Regions from separate parts of the Clostridium sp. M62/1 genome, predicted to be linked through region 3. Evidence: riboswitches for the same ligand, from Rfam matches in the RefSeq annotation. Region 3 holds a riboswitch; each other region holds the start of a gene.
The links. Region 3 has a riboswitch for thiamine pyrophosphate ahead of thiC (phosphomethylpyrimidine synthase ThiC). Riboswitches for the same ligand answer to the same signal wherever they lie in the genome.
Positions count from the first base shown of each region.

Region 1: linked by a shared signal. The riboswitch ahead of LK436_RS09175 (ABC transporter permease) and the one ahead of thiC (phosphomethylpyrimidine synthase ThiC) in region 3 are both predicted to bind thiamine pyrophosphate.
Region 2: linked by a shared signal. The riboswitch ahead of thiW (energy coupling factor transporter S component ThiW) and the one ahead of thiC (phosphomethylpyrimidine synthase ThiC) in region 3 are both predicted to bind thiamine pyrophosphate.

Region 1 covers NZ_CP085988.1:1,949,880-1,957,366, forward strand. The annotation lists gene LK436_RS09155 (esterase/lipase family protein) at 1-998, shown strand, start outside; gene LK436_RS09160 (TatD family hydrolase) at 995-1,849, opposite strand; gene LK436_RS09165 (ABC transporter ATP-binding protein) at 1,836-2,588, opposite strand; gene LK436_RS09170 (ABC transporter substrate-binding protein) at 2,675-3,769, opposite strand; gene LK436_RS09175 (ABC transporter permease) at 3,870-4,631, opposite strand; TPP riboswitch at 4,713-4,817, opposite strand; gene LK436_RS09180 (desulfoferrodoxin family protein) at 5,087-5,467, shown strand; gene LK436_RS09185 (hypothetical protein) at 5,640-5,936, opposite strand; gene LK436_RS09190 (hypothetical protein) at 5,967-6,533, opposite strand; gene LK436_RS09195 (hypothetical protein) at 6,645-6,806, shown strand; gene LK436_RS09200 (FAD binding domain-containing protein) at 7,037-7,487, shown strand, end outside.
Region 2 covers NZ_CP085988.1:2,857,797-2,865,283, forward strand. The annotation lists gene thiM (hydroxyethylthiazole kinase) at 1-555, opposite strand, end outside; gene thiW (energy coupling factor transporter S component ThiW) at 703-1,263, opposite strand; TPP riboswitch at 1,444-1,550, opposite strand; gene LK436_RS13415 (heavy metal translocating P-type ATPase) at 1,865-3,946, opposite strand; gene LK436_RS13420 (DUF6110 family protein) at 3,954-4,256, opposite strand; gene LK436_RS13425 (transcriptional repressor) at 4,468-4,701, opposite strand; gene LK436_RS13430 (heavy-metal-associated domain-containing protein) at 4,753-5,130, opposite strand; gene feoB (ferrous iron transport protein B) at 5,216-7,222, opposite strand; gene LK436_RS13440 (FeoA family protein) at 7,320-7,487, opposite strand, start outside.
Region 3 covers NZ_CP085988.1:3,866,265-3,873,751, forward strand. The annotation lists gene LK436_RS17940 (DHH family phosphoesterase) at 1-1,015, opposite strand, end outside; TPP riboswitch at 1,298-1,405, shown strand; gene thiC (phosphomethylpyrimidine synthase ThiC) at 1,569-2,918, shown strand; gene LK436_RS17950 (AAA family ATPase) at 3,133-3,753, opposite strand; gene LK436_RS17955 (MATE family efflux transporter) at 3,931-5,286, opposite strand; gene LK436_RS17960 (IS110 family transposase) at 5,548-6,723, shown strand; gene rpsR (30S ribosomal protein S18) at 7,039-7,305, opposite strand; gene LK436_RS17970 (single-stranded DNA-binding protein) at 7,445-7,487, opposite strand, start outside.

The DNA of each region.
Region 1 (7,487 bases), 1.9 Mb from region 3:
CCGTATTCTGGAATGGAATGGTGAGAATCTATCTTTCTTCCTTTCAGCTTGGAGCCAAATGGAGGGTCATAGGCGCCCTGTGCGGATGGATTCCCGTTGTAAACCTGCTGGTTCTGATTCGCCTGATTCGGATCGTGAGGGAGGAAACGGATTTTGAGAGTATGAGGATACTCAGAAACAGGGAGAGGAAGGAGGAGAGGCTCTGCGCCACCAGATATCCGATTCTCATGGTGCACGGCGTATTTTTCCGGGATTACAAATACTTTAACTACTGGGGCAGGATTCCGAAAGAGCTGGAAGAAAACGGGGCTGTCATCTATTACGGAAATCACCAGTCAGCTGCATCGGTGGCTGACAGCGGCAGGGAGCTTTTAGAAAGAATCCGGGAGCTTTCCCGGGAGACAGGATGTGAAAAGTTCAATCTCATTGCCCACTCGAAGGGCGGCCTGGACTGCCGCTATGCCCTGAGCGTTCTCGGTATGGATCAGTATGCGGCATCCCTCACCACGATCAATACGCCTCACAGAGGCTGTGTGTTTGCAGATTATCTCCTGAATGAAATTCCAAAGCCGGTGAAGGATAAGGTCGCGGCCGGGTACAACAGAGCCCTCAGAAAGCTGGGAGACGATAAGCCGGACTTTCTGGCAGCAGTCACTGATCTGACAGCCTCCGCCTTAAGAGACTTCAATCAGAAGGTACCCGACTGTCCCGGAGTCTTTTACCAGAGCGTGGGCTCGAAGCTGAACCGTGCCTCTGGAGGAAGATTTCCCCTCAATTTCTCCCATGCCCTGGTCCGGTATTTTGACGGGCCCAATGACGGGCTGGTGGCGGAGAGCTCCTTTCCGTGGGGAGAACGCTTCCGCTTTCTGACAGCCAGAGGAAAGAGAGGGATCTCCCACGGAGACATGATCGATCTGAACCGGGAGAATATCCCTGATTTCGACGTGAGAGAATTCTATGTGGAGCTGGTCCATGATCTGAAAGAGAGAGGCTGTTAGCCTCTCTCTTTTGATAAGAACCGCAGAAAGTTCTGCTCCATGATGCCGGCCAGTCGTTCTGCCAGGGGCTCAGGAAAGCCTTTGTCCGGGACAGTCTCCTTAAGGCTTCCTTTCTGAGCTTCTGCTCTCAGGAGAGCCGTCTTGCGGATACTGTGCTCCAGAACCCCGCGTATATCCCGCCAGTCAGGAAGAGGGAGGATCTCTGAGTGCACCTCCCCCCGGGAGCGCTCTGAGACGGAACGGCTCCGGCAGAAGTTTTCGTAGGCCCATTTGACTGCCGAACATCCGTCTGTCTCCACAAGAAGGCGGTTTTCAGGTGCGAGCCTGGCAGCCCTCTGCACAGAAGGATTATAAAAGACATCGGGGCCGACGGTAAAGTAGCAGTCAAGCTCCAGAAATTCTGAGAGCCCCTCCTCCCCGGAATACCAGTGGACGAGATAGGTATTTTCATAGTTTCTGATAAGACCCGCGATCTTTTTTTCCTGACCCTTGGTGTGGAGAACAACAGGTTTTTTCAGAGCGCTGGCCAGCTCCAGCTGGGCGCAGAAAACCTTCTCCTGCTTGGAAAGAGGAACGTCGCACCAGACGCTGTCCATGCCGATTTCACCGATGACGGGGGCCTTGAGAAGCCAGGGCTCCATGTCCCTGAAGGAGACATTTCCTGCCTGCCATGGATGAAGGCCCAGGGCGGGCAGAAGAATTGGGGAGAATGGAGAATGTTCGCACAGAAGCATGAGGCGCTCAGCTTCCTCAGGTGTTCCTGCGCAGACGAGGGAGGAGATATTTTCCCGCTTTCTGGAGAGAAGCTCCTCCTCATCTCCCAAATGAGCATGGGCATCAAACAGTCTCATGTTCTTTCCCTCCTGTCTTTATGATTTCCCGGTAGATGGTCTGGCGAAGGCTGCCCTGCTCATAGAGCCAGGAACGGCTCCTGTTTTTCTCTTCGACGGAGATCTCGCAGGTAATGCGGGCGGGAGAACCGTTCAGTATGAGAATTCTGTCGGACAGGTAGATGGCCTCGTCCATGTCGTGGGTGACTAGGAGGACGGTTCGGTTCAGCCGTTCTCTCATAGTCAGAAGCCAGTCCTGCATTTCTCCTCTGGTGATGACGTCCAGGGCGCCGAAGGGCTCGTCCAGCAGGAGGATGTCCGCTTCACAGAGAGCGGTTCTCAAAAAAGCCGCCCTCTGCCGCATTCCGCCGGAGAGAGAACCGGGATATTTATATTCATAACCGGAAAGGCCGAAGGCCGGGAAATTGTCCAGAGCCTCCTTTCTCGCCCTGTCCATCGAGCCGTGAATTCTGCCGTAGAGACATACGTTGTCGAGAATATTTTTCCAGGGAAAGAGGAGATCATTCTGCGGCATGTAGGCGAAATGTCCGCCGGCTCCTGACAATTCCTTTCCGTCTACCAGGACAGAGCCGGACTCCTTCTTAAGAACTCCGGTGAGGAGCTTTAAAATCGTGGACTTTCCGCAGCCGGAGGGGCCCAGGATGCTCACAAACTCTCCCTCCTTCACGGAGAGGGAGAGGGAGGAAAACAGAGGTCTGTCCTCATAGGAAAAAGCCAGGTCAGAGATTTCTAACTTCATCTATTTATCCTTTCTCAGCGCAGAGCTGACTGCATCGGTGACCGGTGAACCGGCCTGCCCTGCCGGAAAGCAGGCAGGGTCAGAGCTTATTCTGCCTCACCGGGGAGAAATTCGTTGGTATAGCAGTCGGCGGCAGGGATTGCCTCGTCGATGACGCCGTATTCCACCATAAAGTCTGTGTAGTTGTCCCAGGTTTCATCGGACATGCTTCCCCACACCTCTGTGTCCTCCATGTATTTTCCGGAGAGGAATTCCTGGGACATGGTCAGCATTTCCAGAGAGTAATCGGGGGCATACTTGTGAAGGATCTCGGCGCTCTCCTGAGGATGCTCGATAGCGTAGAGGTATCCTCTCTCTGTGGCGCGCAGGAATTTGCGGACCATCTCCGGACGCTTGGAGAGGGTGTCTGTGTTGGCGATGATAACCGGAGTATAGTAGTCGAGCCGGTCGTCCAGCTCTCTTACAGGCATGTAGTTGATCGGGAAGTCGTTGAGCTTGCAGGTGATATTGTCCCATCCCTCAAAGAACCACATAATATCCACCTGATCCTTTAAGGCGGCAAAGCCGGAGCCGTCGGAGATAACCATATTGAGCTTGGAGAAATCTGCACCGGCCTGTGTCATCACAGCCTCCAGCACAGCAGACTCTCCGGGGCCGCCCCAGCCTGCGTAGGTCTTTCCCTCAAAGTCCTTTGGGGAGGTGATATTCTTGTCGGCTGAGGTGACAAAGCCGGAGGTATTGTGCTGGATAATGGCGGCAATCGCCTTTATGGGCAGAGGCTCCTCTGAGGTCAGGGCGATGGTCACATCCTCCTGGTAGCTGATGCCGAAATCTCCCTTGCCCACTGCCACAAGAGTGGCTGTGGCGCCCTCTGTGGGCTCTGCGATGGTTACATTCAGACCTTCTTCAGCATAATAGCCCTGATCCAGAGCCACGTACATTCCGGTATGGTTGGTATTGGCCACATAGTCCAGGATGACGGTGACATCCTCGAGAGCTTCTGAGGTGCTGCCGCTTTCTGAGGGGGCGCCTGTCTGCTCTGATGATGGAGCCTGCAGGGAGGATTCCGTGCCGTCACCTTTGGATTCGCCTTCAGAAGCGGAGCCTGCGCCGGAGCAGGCAGTGAGAGATGCGGCCATGAGGGCCGCCAGAGTGAGAGCTGTCAGCTGTTTCTTTTTCATAATGTTCATTCTCCTTCATTCAGTAAGTATTTATTAAAAATATGGGACAGGGCGCTTAGACTGTCAAAGAAGTCCGGCAGCCGGATACTTTTTATTTTCCCTATTTTTCAGTTCCCTTCTGTCCCATGTAAGGGGCAGCCGTTTTCTGGATAAGCCAGATAGCCAGATTCATACACAGGCTGAGAAAAACGATGACCAGGACGCAGGCAAAGACCTTGTCCAGCATGTAGCCGTTTTTAACACGCAGCAGATAGTAGCCAAGACCCTTCTGCGCTCCGATCCACTCGCCGACCACAGCTCCGCTGATGCTGTACGTGGCGGCTACCTTCAGGCCGGACAGGAGAGAAGGAATGGCGGCAGGGATTTTTACCAGACGGTAGGCCTCCCACTTTCCTGCTCCGAAGGAGCGGACAAGGTACATGTACTCCGGATCCAGCTGAGCCATCCCGTCGGTGAAGCTGACAGCCACAGGAAAGAAGCACATCAGCACAACGGTCAGGATTTTTGGCGCCAGGCCGAAACCGAGATAGATAATGAGGATGGGCGAAAGCACAATCATGGGAACCGTCTGCGTCACCACCAAGATTGGGTAGACACACCGGCGCACCGGAGCGAAGGCGTCCATGAGAATGCCCAGCAGCACAGCAAGTACCAGAGAGATTCCCATTCCGAGCAGGGCCTCAGAGACGGTTACAAGACCGTGGCTAAAAAGGACCGAGCGATCCGCTGCCAGCGCCAGAACCACCTTTGCAGGGGAGGGGAGCACATAGAGAGGGATTTTAAAAAGATCCACGGCAAGCTCCCAGAGGATGAGAACTGCGGCCAGCGCGAGAACAGGCGCGGCGCGTTTTGCATATTTCATATGAAAGAGCTCCTTTCAGCAAAGCAGGGAAAGAGAGACAAGGAGGGAAAGAAAAAAGCCCGGCCGGATAACGGCAGGGCTTCAGAATCGTTCGTATTTCCCTACGTTGGCATTATCCACATCAGGTTATAGGTCGAAATTCACAATTTCCTCTCAGCCTGTCTACAAGCTCCCTGTTTTTATGGCATTCATTCAAAACATTCTGATTTTAGCATAACCTGGCAGGTTTGTAAAGAATGAAGGGGAAAAGTGCTCAAAATGAGGAAGGCAGAGCAGCCCGGCTCGCCCGGAGGATAAAGAAAAGCACAGAAATGGAACGGGGCATCCGCTTTTGCGGAGCCGGTATGGGCGAACGAATATGGAAAAATCAGAAAGATGTCAGATAACACTTGATTTTTAAACACTAATAAAGTATAATAGGAATCAATATTAAAATCATTAAGGAGGCGTGCAAAATGGCATTAAAATTTTATGTCTGTAAGCATTGTGGAAATATCGTAACTTATGTAAAGAATGCGGGCGTACCGGTTATGTGCTGCGGAGAGAAGATGAGCGAGATTGTTCCGGGAACCAGCGACGGAGCTCATGAGAAGCATGTGCCTGCTGTTTCAGTGGAGGGACAGAAGGTTACTGTTAAGGTAGGAGAGGTTGAGCACCCGATGCTGGAGGCTCACTGGATCCAGTGGATTGCTCTCGAGACAAAGCAGGGCAGCCAGATCAAATATCTGAATCCGGGAGAGAAGCCGGAGGCAGAGTTTGTTCTCAGCGAAGGAGACGAGGCAGTGGCTGCATACGAGTACTGCAACCTTCACGGACTCTGGAAGAAGGAAATCTAAGTCTGTGCTCTGTGACGCAGGCTGATTGCCGGGGATAGAGAAAGCGGCGGTGCGCATTCTGGAATATCAGATGCGGCCGCCGTTTTTATATAACAGGAAACTTCGTTTTTTCACAGAAAATTCTGCCGGCTTACCTGTGAAGCGAAAGGATTTGCCGGCAGGGATATTTTCTCTACCCTTTTTTCGGCCTGCCCTGTTTCCCGGCGCCTAAGCGCCTGGACAGACTTCGCAGCATTTCCACCCGCTTTTTTTCTGCGGGGTTCATCTTTGCTGTCATGATAGACACAAGGAGATCCGTTTCGTCGTCGCTGAAATGATACTGGCTGCTGCCTGCCGCCATGCTCATGAAAAGGGGCATCAGCTTGTCTTTGGGAGTGCGCTCCACGGTTTCGGCCAGGTTTGACAGGTATTTTACTTTTTCCGGATCCATTGTTTTCAGTCTGGGATCCTGTTTCCAGGCAGTGTTCATAATTTCAATCCTTTCTGTGGCTGTGCGAGCTCAGGACAAGCTCTGCATGGTCTGCATGAGAAGCTGGGCCGTTTCCAGGCGGGACTGCTGCTCCGGCGGCAGCATGTTTTTCAGCTGTTCGATAGGAAAGTGGCCGGTATCCCGCCTTCCCGCCTCTTCTGCGCGGCTTCTGGCTGTGGGGCCGGAGGAGTCGGCGGAGGATTCTGCAGTACCGCCGCTGTGCTCTGGGGAGACAGGGCGGATGGTTTCAGGCGCGGACTCGCGGTAAGACTGGTAAAGCCTGGAGCCCTGAAGAAAATTGGCCACCAGATCGATAAATTCCTGTTCCTGCGGCGTGCCGTAGGGCTTCATGGCATTTAACATGTCAATGGGAGAGGACGGCTCATCCTCCTCGAGAGAGCAGATTCCGACCATTCCGTCTTCTGTCTCCTGAAACAGCCGTACTGTGCGCTCCAGCTCGCTGATTTTTACCATCAGGGAGAAAAAGCGCTGCTCCGGGACATGTATGTACGGAAGGGCGGCTTTGATCATCTGAAGATGGGGGGACGCTGTCAGATAATCGAGATCCGTCATTTTTAAATCAGGTTCACTTTTCATGGGGTTTTTACCTCCTTTTCCTTGCCTTAATATATGCGCTGTCATGCCAAAACATGATACACAGCCTGTATCAGTACTGCATATGATAGAGATATGGGAGGTTGAAACAATATGGGAATCCGTTTAATTATAGAAGGAAATGCTGCATATGAGATTGACGAGGACTGTATGGCCTGCCAGAACCGCTCGAAGGAAAAGGGAGTGGTGAAAGGCACAGAGAAAAGGGAGACCAGGGGACGGAAGGTACGTGGAACCGGAAAAAGGGATAACTGATTTTTGCCAGAGACAGCAGAGGGCTGCGGGGGAGGTGCAGAAGACAATTTTCGCGGAAGAGAATGACTTTTTCAGATTGTTCTCTTCCGCAATCTGTGTTAAAATATGCCTGCTATAGACACGGCATACAGGCCGGACATGCCCTGAAGATGAAAGAGAAGAGAGATGGGCGTGACAGACTGCAAATAGACGGACAGAATGAAAAATGAAAAATACGAGGAGGATAAGGCGTGATTCATTACACGAATTTTGTCATGGCGGGGAGCCTGGATGAGGCCTATGAACTGAATAAGAAGAAATCCTCTGTTATCTGCGGCGGCTTTTGCTGGCTCAGACTTCAGAACAGGACAATCCAGACGCTGATCGATTTGAGCGGGCTGGGACTTGAGAAGATAGAGGAGACAAAAGAGCAGTTTGAGATAGGATGCATGGCCACCCTGAGAAGCCTGGAAACGCACGAAGGGCTGAACCGCTGGGCAGGCGGGGCCTTCGCAGACAGCGTGCGTCACATTGTGGGAACCCAGTTCAGAAACTGCGCGACTGTGGGCGGGAGTATCTATGGAAGGTTTGGCTTCTCCGATGTGCTCACCCTGTTTCTGGCCCTGGACGCCCAGGTGAAGCTTTATAAGGCCGGGGTGATGCCGCTCAGGGATTTTCTGGACAGAAAAGAAGACGGGGATA
Region 2 (7,487 bases), 1.0 Mb from region 3:
CTGATTTCCGTCAGAGATCAGATCGATTTCCCCGGATACAGCCGTTACGCTCCCGGTTCTTCTCGAAAGCTCCCTGAACTCTTCTGCAGCCCTGAGAAGATTCTCCTCTGTGACTCGATCGGCTCCGCCTGCATCCACCCCGCTTCCCGCAGCCTGCCTGCCGGCCAGATAGCGAAGCTCTGAGGCATTGCCCCGTATAATTGAAAAATGTACTTCCTCAAGCAGCCGCCTGGACTCTCTCCTGCGAAGCTCTGTGCCGCCGGCTGCCACCGGATCGAGAATCACCGGCTTTCCCAGAGCATTGGCCCGCTGCCCTGCCAGAATCATCGCATCAATGTTCTCAATCGCGCCCATATTGCAGACAAGGGCTGCCGCTCCCTCCACTGCCTCTGCCGCTTCCCGTATATCGTGGGCCATGGACGGCGAGCCTCCCGCTGCCAGTATCACGTTGGCACAGTCATTGACCGTGACAAAATTTGTGATGCACTGCACCAGCGGACCCTGCTCCCTTGTCCTGCAAAACACTTCTAAAATTCTCTCTTGTAACTGATCCATTCCCGGTCCCTTTCCGACTCCTTTTCTGCCTGTTCGGCTCCGTTCTGACTCGTTTCCGGCGTCATTTCTGCCCTGTCCCAGCTTCATTCCGACTCAGCTTCATTCCTACTCAGCTTCTGATTTCAGTACAGCATGTAAGCTGACTGTCTATCCGATCGCATCCATCATCCGCCCGAATACTCCGGCGCGCTTTAAAAGCAGAAGCACTGCAATTCCCATGGCAGCTCCGACAGCAGCTGCCGGCGTGTAGAATGGAATATAATAGAAGGGAGACTGGGCATCCAGTCCGTAAAACAGCTTCATAAGAGGGTAGGATACCATGGCTCCGCAGAATCCGGTTCCCACCACCTCCCCTGCAAACACGAGATAAATATTTTTTGTCTTTCTGTACAGAAGTCCTCCCAGAATCGGCCCAAATACAGCCCCTGCCACTGCCTGGATAGTCCGCCCGCACATCATTCTCATCAGCCCGCACAGAAGCGCACTGACAAACCCGTACCACGGACCCAGAAATACAGCCGCCAGCACATCCACAAAATGCTGAAACGGAGCCATTGCCGGAAAATAGACAAAGGTATTCAGCACAAAGGCCAGACACGCAAACATGGCTGTCAAGACCATTTTTCTGGTTCTAAGGGACATTCCTGTTCTCTGCTGAACAGCTGCCCTGTTTTTTTCCTTCACTGTTTGGTTCACTGTCTTGTTCATTTTTCTACTTCTCTCCTTTGAAATACAGAGAAAACAGCCTGTCACAGCGCCGCTTTCTCCAGAATCAGGACAGAAAGGATTCACTCCTTTCCGCCCGGCGGTTCGGTTGCTTACAGAGCAAAGTCCCGGCGCTGCAAAAGGACATACAAAAAGAGACGCCTGATGCAGCGTCTCCCGAAAAAATCTCACCCTTTGACTTCCTACGACGGCATTATCCGCATCAGGTTAAAGGGTCGAAGTTCGATTACTTCCTCTCAGCCTGCCCACAAGCTCCCCTGTTTTTTATCGTGCCTATTATACCGCCGGATTCTTAAAAATGCAAGCCCTCTGTCTGATCTTTCATTTATCTGTCCCATTTCTTTTCGTTTACATCAAAACTGAACCAGCCAGTGCGGCCTTTTCATTTCATTATTCATTTATAAGTAAACACTCCCTCTTAAGCTGCTTCCAGACTAGAATTTACCGGCCTTAGCAGCTTCTTCAATGGAGACAGCCGCCAGGTATGTCTTCCGCTTAGATGAAGCACTCGGTGCATATCTTCATTCAAAGAAAAAAGACAAAAGACGATTTCTCTGAAAAACCGTTCTTCTGTCTTCCTTCATTATTTTTCCGGCAATAGAGTTCCCATACTCTTCAGGCTAATGGCTAAAGTAGACGTATTATGCAGCAGCGCGGAAGTCGTAGGCTGGATAACTCCCGCCACGCCAAGCGCAATCAGGGCCGCATTGATGGTAACTATTCCTCTGTAATTTTCCTGAATTCGATCCATCATAGCATTCGACAGGCGTTTCAGCACTACGATCTCCCGCAGATCTTCTGCGGCAATCGTTATATCCGCAATCTCACGGGCAATTTCTGCCCCATCGCTGACAGCGATTCCCGTATCTGCAGCTGAAAGCGCCGGCGAATCGTTGATTCCGTCGCCGATCATCACGACCTTTCTTCCTGCTGCTTTTTCTTTTTCGACAAATCCCGCCTTATCCTCCGGAAGCACCTCGGAATAATATTCATCCACTCCCACGCGCTTTGCGATCGAGGCTGCGGTTCGCTCGCTGTCGCCAGTCATCATAACAACTTTGGAGATGCCTTCTGCTTTCAGGAGCCTTACCATCTCCTCTGCTTCTTCTCTGAGCGGATCCTCAATACAGATTACTGCAACCAGCTCTCCGTTAATGGCAAGAAACAAATGGGAGTATTCTTCAGGCAGCATGTCAAACCGCTCTTGATATTCCGGACGGATTCGGCATTTTTCGTCTTCAAAGACAAAATGCCTGCTTCCAATTACGGTTTTCTTTCCGCCTATAGAAGAAGAAATCCCATGAGCCACAATATATTCTACCTTGGAGTGCATTTCCTCATGGCACAGGTTTCTTTTCTTTGCAGCATCCACGACGGCTTTTGCCATAGAATGAGGGAAATGCTCCTCTAAGCAGGCTGCGATCCTGAGCGCCTCCGCTTCTGGATAATCTCCAAACACAACGACTTCTTTTACCGTCGGCTGCGCCTTTGTCAGCGTGCCCGTTTTATCAAATACAATCGTGTCTGCCCCGGCTACCGCCTCCAGGTATTTCCCGCCCTTTACAGTAATACCGTTTTGTCCCGCTTCCCGTATGGCAGAAAGCACGGCGATCGGCATGGCCAGTTTCAGCGCGCAGGAAAAATCCACCATAAGAACCGACAGCGCCTTCGTCGCATTGCGGGTAATAAGTCCCACAAGCCCTGTTCCTAACAGCGTATACGGCACCAGACGATCTGCCAGGTGCTCCGCCTTGCTTTCCAGATCTGATTTCAGTTTCTCCGAATCTTCGATCATTGTCACGATCTTCTCAAACCTGGTGGCGCCGGACACAGCCCTGACCAGAATTTCCAGCTCCCCTTCCTCCAAAACAGTTCCGGCATAGACGGACTGTCCCTCCGTTCTTCGTATCGGAAGAGCTTCCCCAGTCAGAGACGCCTGGTTTACCATCCCCTCTCCAGCAGCCACCTCTCCGTCAAAAGGAATTACATTTCCCATGCGCACAACGACTCTGTCCCCCGGCAGAATATCGCAGGCAGGAACAAGGATCTCCCCTTCATCTCTTTTCAGCCAGACTTTCTTTATATTTAAAGACATACTGCGCGCCAGATCTCCTACTGATTTTTTGTGGGTCCATTCCTCCAGCAGTTCCCCGACGCCCAGCAAAAACATAACGGAGCCGGCAGTATTAAAATCTCCCCTCAGTACAGATACGCCAATCGCCGTTGCATCCAAAACCGGAACCTCTATTTTCCGCCTTTCCAGGCACCGGATTCCCTTTCCAATATACCGAATCGCTTTAAGGGCAATCCATACTTTCCTTACTGGATTCGGAATTATCAGCCTTCCCCCGTAGTGAAACAGTACTTTTGCAATCAGCTTTTCTCTGTATGCGGAATTTAAAGTGCGTCCGGAACTTGACAATACCGTATCCGGCGCTTCTGCCTTCTCTAAACAAAACTTTTTTAATTCACAGAGCAGCTCTTTACGGTTCCCCGTATAATAGATCACAGCATCTGCGGTGCGTTCATATACTTTGACCTTTGTGATATTTTTCTGTTTTTCAAGAGCCCAGCAAAGAGCATCCGCCTCCTCACATGTCATACGGTTTCGCATGACATGAATACGGAGGCGGCCCTGTATCTCATGCTTAATAAGAAATTTCATCTTTTATCTATTCGTTTTCTTTCTGTTCAGACGCACCCTCTTCCTGAACCCCGTCCTCCATTACCTGCATCGCTTCCTCTTCCGCGCGTTTCTCATTGATTTGCTGCGCCTCCGCAAGAATATCCTCCGCATTCTCCTGTACCGCCGCTGCGGTTTTCATAACGCAGTCTTTCGCCCGCAGCGCGGCTGCCGTACAATTTGTATATACCTTTTTCGCATCCTTACTGGAAAGAATCTTTACACCCACAGTCCCGAATACGGCTCCCCCTACGAAACAGCCGATCTTTTTTAAAGCAGAATCACTAAACATCTTATGTACCTCCTGATTACTTGTGTTTATAGCCTGTATAGAATGCCATCAAAAAGCAAAAGACTGCCGCCCATGCCCAAAATCTGTGCTGCTTCACAATCATATCCCTTCCTTCTATAAAGCTTATATTATTTTCATGTTTCAGCATAACAAATTAATTTTGAGATAGTCAACGCTAATTACCCTTATTGATAAATCTTATCACTTTTCTCTATTTATAGACAATTTTCCTGCTCAGCACCCCGATATTTTCCAGTTCCTTTACCAAGCGGTAAACCGTTGCTATCCCAATATTCCTGTCAAGCTTTTCTACCTGGACATAAATTTCCTTGCAGCTGGAACATCTGCTTTCCAGGATAACATCCAGAATCATCTTTCGCTGCTCGGTAATGCGGCAGCCATTATCTCGCAGCTTTCTAATAATCGTTTCTTTTTCGCTGAGCATCCCCATGTTCTCCTAAGCGGCGCATTTTTGATTTATCAGATTTATAAAAAATCAACTCTGAATAGACTCGACGGAAAATCCTGCTCTTTCCACAGCAGCAGTCAAAATATCTTCCCCCACCTCCCGGTCCAGGGATATTTCCGCACACCCTTTAGAAAGATCTACCCTGGCAGAAACTCCGTCAATCTGGTTCAGGCTATCGGTTACGCTTTGTACGCAATGGCCGCAGTGCATCCCCGAAATTATAATATTTTTTCTGGCGATCACCGGTCCCGCCAGCTTTTTTCTTTTCTTCTTCCGTCCACCAGAACAGCTTCCACCTGCAGGGCAGCCGACGCATTTTACTCCATTTCTTTTTGCTCTGATCAGATACGCAGACGCTCCTCCGATCAAAACGGCCAAAATAAGAACCGCTACTAAATTTTCCATATGGCAGACTACATCCTTTCTTCAAATGGAAACGGCAGACAAAGGAACTCTCCTCTGTCCGCCGTCTGTTTCTCACTCACGTTTCTTATGATCTTACAGAATGTAAGCTATATTCCATAGCAAACTCTTTATCCGATTTGCGGATTCTCCAGATAATAATTAACGCAAATACAATAACTGCAATAAGGCCCGGAACAAATGCGGTGCCAAGAGAGCCGGTTGTGATCAGGGTGCCAACCTGGTATACGGTAAACGCCACCGTATAGCCGGTCGCTAACTGAAGGCAAATTCCTCCAAACAGCCACTTTCCGCTCTTCATCTCTGAATTCATCGCTCCCAACGCCGCAAAGCAGGGAGGTGTATAAAGGTTAAACATCAAATAGGCAAGAGCCGCCGCTTTTGTAAGTCCCATAACCGTCGCAACTTCGCTGCCGCTTCCAACCAGCGCCAGTTCATCCGTATCAATCAGGTTTGTAACGCCATACACAACCGCCAGAGTTCCCACTACGTTTTCTTTTGCAATGAACCCTGTCACTGCCGCCGCTGCAAGCTGCCACACTCCAAATCCGAGCGGGATAAACAGAATTGCAAACGGATGGGCAATCGACGCAAGGATGGACGTACTCTCTGCCCCCTCTTCCACAAGCTGGAACTGCCAGTTAAAACTCTGCATAATCTGCACCACCGTATTGCATACCAGGATAATGGTTCCTGCTTTTACAATGTACGCTTTTCCTCGTTCCAGCATAGAGCCGAACGCTCTTTTTAAACTCGGGAATTTGTATTCCGGAAGCTCAATGATAAAGAATGATTTTCTATATTTTTGTCCTGTAATTTTTTTGACAAGCAGGGCCCCAAGAAGCACTAACAGGATACCTACCAGATACATAGTCGCTGAAACCCACCAGGCATCTGCAAAGAACGCGCCGGCAAATAACGCAATTACCGGAATTTTTGCTCCGCACGGCATAAACGGCGTCAGCATCGCCGTTGTGCGGCGCTCTCTTTCATTGCGGATGGTACGGCAGGCCATAACTCCCGGAATTGCACACCCTGTGCCAATTACCATGGGAATGATAGATTTACCGGAAAGCCCGACTCTCTTAAAAATCGGATCCAGTACTACCGTCGCCCTGGCCATATAGCCGCAGTCTTCCAGCAAAGCAATCAGGAAATACATAACCATAACAAGAGGAAGGAATCCGACAACCGCGCCTACGCCGCCAATGATACCGTCTACCAGAAGCGCATACAGAAGCGGGTTTGCATTCTCCAGCATTCCGCCTACCCAGCCCTGGAAGGTCTCGATCCATGCCACCAGCCAGTCTGCAATCCAGGTGCCGAGAGTCGTCTGGGATATGTAAAATACAAGGAAAATAACCGCTGCGAAGATCGGAATACCGATAAGCTTATGTGTGATAACAGCGTCAATTTTGTCCTGTACGTTTTTGTCCTTTGTAAAAACTTTTCGCTTCTCTACCTGTTTTACAATATTGTTTACAAATTCAAAACGCTTTCTGTCAGCGGCTTCTACTGCCGTCTTGTCCTTCAGGTCAATATCCGCCTGCATATAAGGTGCCTTCTGCCCTTTTCCTTTCAGCTCAGCCGCAGCATGGACAGCTTCTTTGAGTCCCTCATGGCCGGAAGAAGTAGACACCGTTTTTATAACCGGACACCCCAGTTTTTCCGACAGAAGTTTTTCATCAATCTGCGTCTGTTTCTTATTGACAATATCGCTTTTGTTCAGCGCAACAACTACCGGCACTCCAAGTTCCAGAAGCTGTGTGGTAAAAAACAGGCTTCTGCTCAGATTCGTAGCATCTACGATGTTGATGATCGCATCCGGATTTTCGTTCTTGACATATCCGCTGGTAATACTTTCTTCCGAAGTAAACGGCGACATGGAATAAGCCCCCGGCAGATCTACCGCAATCACCTCTTCTGTTCCGTCATAATAGCTCTTTTTGATCGGACTTTCTTTTCTTTCGACCGTAACTCCCGCCCAGTTTCCGACGCGTTCATTTCTGCCGGTCAGCGCGTTGTACATGGTCGTTTTCCCGCTGTTGGGATTCCCTGCAAAAGCGATCCTCATAACTTTCCTCCTTTTTTGATGCACTTTGTTATATATATCTAACTATAATTAGTGCATACTAACTTTTATTCAAAAAAAATAGTGCTGACACTATTTTTTATATTGAAATAGCTTTCGCTAGATCAGTATCTATATTATAACGTCCATCTTTAATGGAAACTACGCAGCCGCCCTTTAGGTGGGAAACTACTGTAATCGGCTCACCGCTGTAACAGCCCAGGGAAAACAGGAAAGCAGTCAGTTCTTCATCATCCGTCTGAATTTC
Region 3 (7,487 bases):
AGTAGGTGATCTTCTCTCCATCCTTCACCACAGCCTGATCGCCGCCCCGTCCCAGGGCCATGTCGATGGCTGTCCTGGCATACTCATAATTTCTTATATAGGACTCCCCGTTCATTCCCATACCAATGCTCAGGGTGACAGCCATCTCATTTCCTATGTTGACTGTCTTGACCTCCTCGAGAAGGGAAAACCGCTCCTCCTCGATCTCCTTCGTATACTTCTGTTTAATGACAAAGAAGTATTTGTCCTTCTCCATCTTTTTCACGATGCCGTTCAGATTGGAGATATACTTGTTGATCTTTCTGTCAATGAGGGCCACCAGAAGGGAGCGGCGCACCTCCTCCACACTCTCCAGGGCCTCATCGTAGTTGTCCAGATAGATGAGTCCTGCCACCAGGTTCTGATCGGTGATGGCCTTCTTCAGAGTCAGGATCTCCGTTTCGTCAAACAGGTAAACAGCCCAGAGCACCTCCTCCTCGCCGTTGGACGGTGTATCCAGCTTAATGCCGTCTCTTTCATCCACACAGATATGGCGGATCTCCATGCGGTAAAAGCTGTCTCCATAGGTCACATGGATCGTGTCCTCCTTGTCAATCCCGTCCAGAGTCTCCCTTGTCAGCTCTGGGAACAGGCCGAAAAGAGTCCTGTTCTTTCTGTCGTCCCTGACAATATCGGAAAATCCCTCATTCATCCACAGCAGCAGGCCGTTCTCATCAGCCACCGCATAGGGAAATTCCATGTCAGCCAGCATGTTTTGCTGAAGTCTGGCATATTCGGCAGAAAAGTCCAGAAGCCCGCCGAGCAGCCGCTTTCTCTTATACAGATACAGCCAGGCGCAGAACACTGCATAGACGAGGGTAAAGCCCGTCATGACAATGCCGGCCTTTAAATCCACAAGGCCTATCACCACATTCGCCGCCATCAGAATCACCGCCATAAAAAGCGGCCACTGCAGATAGACCCGAAGCTGTCCCTGTATTCTGATATCCTCTTTCATTTCTCTCTCCTGTTTCATATCGAACATCTCCCCCCCTGAAGGGACAGCCGCCAAAATCCCCGGCGGCTGCCGTCTGTTCGTCCCTTTCGCGCACCTGCCGTATGTACCGGACGGTGCAGAATTGATAAATATAATTCGCCTATCGTATCAGATTATAGCATAAAGGGGGGCGTTCGTCTAGGCGGTACTCAGTGGGAATCAGCAGGCAAAAGCATAGACACCCGCCGCCCCTAAGCATGGAAGCTCTGCGCCTGACTGCAAAGAAAATATTTGACACCCCCGCCTCCGGGTGCTATACTTTCGCTGAAAAGAGGGAGCTCGTAGGCGGGCTGAGAGGAAGTAACCGAACTTCGACCTTTATAACCTGATTTGGGTAATGCCAACGTAGGGATCATAGATGTGACATTTGTTTTTACAGGGTTTTATTTTGATTCTTCTGTCATTCTCAGATCTGTACCTTTGGGTTCAGATCTTTTTCTTTTCAGAAGCTGTCTTATGCCGGCTTCCCTGACAGTATTTCCCCGTATCAGTTCAGCAGCCTCTTGTTCCCTCCCAGGAAAGGAGTTTTATCATGGAAAAAACACAGGTGCAATCAGGGATCACACCATCCTCGCGGCCCTATACCACCCAGATGGACGCCGCCAGAAAGGGAATTGTCACGAAAGAGATGAGGTGTGTGGCAGAAAAGGAACAGTTTGAACCGGAGGCTCTCAGAAAGCTGGTGGCAGAGGGAAAGGCTGTCATTCCGGCCAACCGTCTTCACACCTGCCTTAAACCAAACGGAATCGGCTCCATGCTGCGCACCAAAATCAATGTAAACCTGGGAACGTCCAGGGACTGCATGGATCTGGACATGGAGCTTTCAAAGGTAAACGACGCAGTGGCCCTGGGGGCAGAATCCATTATGGATCTGAGCTCCTTCGGCGACACCCGGAAATTCCGCAGAAAGCTCACAGCGGAATGTCCCGCCATCATCGGGACGGTCCCCATCTATGACGCGGTAGTCTATTACCACAAGCCCTTAAAGGAGATCACCACTGAGGAATGGCTGGACATTGTCCGGATGCATGCCCGCGACGGCGTGGATTTCCTGACAATCCATGTGGGAATCAACAAAAATACCGCAGGGCGCTTTAAAGACGCAAAGCGTCTGACCAACATCGTCTCCAGAGGAGGGTCCATTATCTTTGCCTGGATGGAGATGACCGGGCTTGAAAATCCATTCTATGAGCATTTTGATGAAATCCTCGACATCTGCCGGGAATACGATGTCACCTTAAGTCTCGGCGATGCCTGCCGGCCCGGCTGCCTTGCCGATGCCTCCGACATTTCTCAGATAGAGGAGCTTGTCACTCTGGGAGAGCTGACCAGACGCGCCTGGGAGAAAGATGTCCAGGTCATGATCGAGGGCCCCGGCCACATGCCCCTGGGTCAGATTGCAGCCAATATGAAAATTCAGCAGACCCTCTGCAAGGGCGCTCCCTTCTATGTGCTGGGGCCTCTTGTCACAGACATAGCCCCCGGCTACGACCACATTACGGCAGCTATCGGCGGCGCCATAGCAGCGGCAGCCGGCGCTTCCTTCCTCTGCTATGTGACCCCTGCAGAGCATCTTCGCCTTCCTGACAGGGACGACGTAAAAGAGGGCATCATCGCCTCGCGCATTGCAGCCCATGCAGCCGACATCGCAAAGGGCATACCCGGTGCCGAGGACTGGGACAGAAAAATGAGCACCGCCAGAAAGCAGCTGGACTGGGAAGAAATGTTTCGCCTCTCCATTGATCCCGAGAAGGCCAGACGCTACCGTGCAGCCGCCAGGCCGGAAAAGGAGGATACCTGCTCCATGTGCGGAAATTTCTGCGCCGTCAAAAACATGAACCGGATTCTCGACGGGGAGATTGTCTCCATCTTTGATGAATAAAAAAGCGCCCTGAGTGTGAAAGGCTGCCGCCCAAACCAGGCGCAGCCTTTTCTCAGGACGCATTTTATTTTTCAAAAACAGGCAGGGCTCCCTGCAGAGCCCTGCCTGTCTTTACGTTTCACTATTTCGCATTCTGCGGCGGAATTCAGCTTCCGGCTTTCAGCAGCACAGTCTGAAACCGGTATGCACAGGGATAATGGCCCTTTTACAGCCGTTATCCCCGCTTTGCAGCGTCGCAGATCAGCTGTACGCAGGAATCAATTCCCAGCGCGCCGCTGTTCAGCATCAGATCGTAATTCTCCCTGCGACCCCACTTCTGGTTTGTAAAGGTTTCGTAGTGAATCCGCCTCTTCTTGTCCGTCTGATGCATGAATTCGTCGATGTACTCCTCAATCTCGCCGTACTCAGCCAGTGCCCTCTGGCGTCTGATCTCCCTGTCGCAGTAGATAAAGACCTTCAGCACATCGTCCCGATCCTTCAAAATGTAGTCTGCACAGCGCCCTACAAACACACAGGGGCTTCTCCTGGCCGCATCCTCAATGATTTTTTTCTGGGCAATAAAAATCTGCTCCGTCAGCGGAAGCTCTTCAGGCTTGGGTGTTCTCGGATAGGCAATCCCGTATAAACTTCCCATGGCAAAGTTATAGAGCAGGCTGTTTGTCACCCTCTGCTCCTTGTCAGCAATCAGTTCCGGCGAAAATCCAATTTCCTTGGCGGCCAGATCAATCAGTTTCTTGTCATAGAACTCCATTCCCAGATTTTTGGCCACCATCTGCCCAACCTGGCGTCCTCCGCTTCCATATTCACGGCTGATCGTAACAATCCTTTTACTCATAATACAGGCCTCCTCTCACGGCTGAAAGCTTTTAGCTGTGCATATATATGACAGCTTCCCGCTGAATACCACGATTTATTTCTACCTGTATTTTATCATACATGCGAAAAATTATCAATTTATTCATCTTATTTTTCAAAAATTTTCTGTCCTTTTCATCTGTAAGAAGGATTACCGCTATACAATCCCATCCTTTTTAGGCATCTTCCTCTTAATGAGGAAGTAGCAGAGCATATGTACGCTCGCTGTGATAACCCAGCTCACCGGATAGGAGATGTAGAGGGAAGTCAGCGTTTTCTGCTGTGCAAAGATTGTGAAGATCCAGAGAATTCTGAGACCGCACGCTCCCGTCAGAGACACGATCATCGGAAGCACCGAATAGCCTATGCCTCTCAGACTTCCCACAAGCGTATCCATCCATCCGCAGGTAAAGTATGTAGTCGCAATAATGCTCATACGCAGCATTCCATAGCGGATCACCTCAGGATCCGTTGAGTAAATGCGTAAAAGCTCCTCTCCTATCGCATAGGCTCCAAAGCCGAGAATCATTCCCACTGCCGTCACGGTTCCGAGGCAGGTAAAGAGGATTTTGTTCACTCTCGTGTACTTTTTTCCGCCGATGTTCTGGCTGGTAAAACTGAGATTTGTCTGGTAGACAGCGTTCATCGCATTGTAGACAAAGCCCTCTATATTGGCTGAGGCCGCGTTTCCTGCCATGGCAATCGATCCGAAGGAGTTGACAGAAGACTGGATCAGAACGTTGGAAACTGAGAAAATCGCTCCCTGCATTCCGGCCGGAAGGCCGATTTTGAAAATCTGAAACATTTTTTTCCTGTGAATCTTAATCTTGGAGAGCTCTAGCTTCAGCCCGCCCTCACTCTTTGCCAGACAGCGCAGTACAAGTCCGGCTGAAATACACTGGGAGAGCACGGTCGCCAGGGCCACTCCTGCCACATCCAGGTTCATCACAATAACGAAGAAGAGATTCAGCACAATGTTCACCACTCCTGCAATTGTCAGAAAGTAGAGAGGCCTCCTCGTATCTCCCACTGCCCTTAAAATCGCGCTTCCGAAGTTGTACAGCATGACAACAGGCATTCCCGCGAAATAAATCCGCATATAGAGGACTGCCTTGTCGATTACATCATCCGGTGTCCCCATCAGTTCCAGCATGAGCTTGGAAAAAACAAAACCCATTACAATCAGTATCACGCCGCTGACAATGCTGACAGCGATTGCCGTGTGTACTGCCTCACTCACATCCTTGTCGCGCCGGCCTCCGTAGGCCCTGGCGACTACCACGTTGGCTCCCACTGAGAGACCGATAAAAATATTGATCAGAAGATTGATTAATGCCGTCGTGGAGCCCACCGCCGCCAGCGACTGGCTTCCGGCAAACCTTCCCACCACAATAATGTCCGCTGCGTTGAACAGAAGCTGCAGAACGCCGGAAAGCATCAGCGGAATTGAGAAAATCAAAATTTTTTTCAGGACAGGGCCATTGCACATGTCCATCTCATAGGTCTTATTCATCTTCCCTGTTTTCCTCGTATTATATAGTAGTAGTGTTTATAGACCCTCTCCAAGGTCTGTATGCTATACTGTTTGGAGATACTGTGGATTGGTTTCATTTTCCTACCACTTGATGGTTACGGAAAGGCTCCAACCACAGTCTCTTTGTATCGTTGTTAATCAGTTAGATACCGCATGACGGTTGATTTAGAACGAGGTTACAAGCGCAGAGAGCTCTGTGGTCCTAAACAGTATCTAAATCTATTACTAAGGAGTGTTCTTATGATCTACGTTGGAATTGATGTCGCTAAGGATAAGCATGACTGCTTTATCACCAATTCAGATGGCAAAGTCCTTTTTCCGGTTTTTACCATTCAGAATAACCGGGATGGATTTGATGTTCTTTTTTCCAGGATTCAATCCTCTTCTTCAGATGTGTCCAATATAAAAGTAGGACTGGAGGCCACTGGACACTACTCTTACAACCTGCTCGGTTATCTTATTGACAAAGGTCTCCACACCTTCGTTATCAATCCGCTCCACACAAATCTTTACAGAAAAAGTCTCAGCCTTAGAAAGACGAAAACAGATAAGGTTGATGCCCGAACCATTGCTTTGATGCTCATGTCTGACGTGAACCTGAAGTCCTACTCAGATACATCATACCATAACGAGGAGTTAAAGTCACTCACCCGTTATCGTTTTCGTAAGGTTCAGGAACGCGCTCAGCTTAGACAGTCTGTTTCCAGGCTTGTTACCATTCTCTTTCCAGAATTGGAAAAACTTGTTCCTTCGCTTCATATCGCTTCTATCTACGCCCTTCTTTCCGAGTTTCCTTCTGCCGGAACGATTGCCTCCTGCCATTTGACACACCTGACGAAGCGGTTGGAAAACGCTTCAAAAGGCCGTTACAGCCGGGAGAAAGCGATTGAAATACGGAATGCTGCCAGAGCCTCCATCGGTTCCAACATGCCTGCCAAATCTCTGGAATTAAAGCACACACTCCGGCTAATTGGTGAACTGGATTCCGAAATCTCAGAAATTGAATCCGAAATCAAACGGATCATGGATGAAATCCATTCTCCCATCCTGACCATTCCAGGAATAGGCTACCGCATGGGCGCCATGATCCTGGCAGAGATTGGAGATTTCTCCCGCTTTGATTCGCCGGATAAGATCCTGGCATATGCCGGAGCTTCTCCATCTACCTATCAATCCGGGCAGATGGAATCCTCTTATTCCCACATGGAGAAACGGGGATCGCGCTATTTACGTTTTGCTCTGATCAATGCCACCAAATACGTCTGCCAATGGGATGAAACTTTCGGTGCATACCTTCAGAAGAAGATTTCTGAAGGGAAACACTACAACGTCGCCATCACCCACGCCGCAAAGAAACTTGTACGGTTAATTTACGCAATGGAAAAATCCGGCAAACCTTACATAAAAACGGCATAACTTTTTCTGCCCTATAACACTCTTTTAGAGCACCGATATCCGATGCTCTGTTTGTCGTGCGATTTTCAAGGTACAACGATCTATGAAATGCGTTCCCGCAATTCATTCAAAAGTCTTCATTTTAGACTTGACTTTTAATAGTTAGTCTTTCCTTTTTGTTTTTAATCTCTACATAGGGATATTATAAGCAAAAGGGATCCGGGGTTCAATGGGTTTGGGAAAGAAATGTAAAAAATGTAAAGCAGGAATGCCGCCAGGCGCACCACCTAAAAAAGGCCCGGAAACCTCTCGGTTTCCGGGCCTGACTCCGCCTGATTAGTCGCAGGTATACGGCATAAGAGCGATGTGACGTGCTCTCTTGATAGCTACTGTTAAAGCTCTCTGATGCTTTGCACAGTTTCCTGTGATTCTTCTCGGAAGGATTTTTCCTCTCTCAGATACGTATCTCTTTAACTTGTTTGTATCCTTGTAGTCGATTGTTCCGTTCTTCTCTCCACAGAAAACGCAAACTTTTTTTCTTCTGCGCATGCCGCCTCTTCTTACTTTGGAAGCGTCTGCCTTATCACCTTTATTGAATGCCATTGGTGCTACCTCCTTATTCAATCCACATTTTGAGTTTCCTGATACTCAAAACAACACAGCAGCTTTGCTGCCTTTCATCCGACTGCCGGACTGTCTGAACTCTTCGTTCACTCTCCGCTCTCTATCGCTTTTCCCGTCCTTAGTTGAACGGAAGTCCTTCGTCTTCTACTCCGTCGGGGATA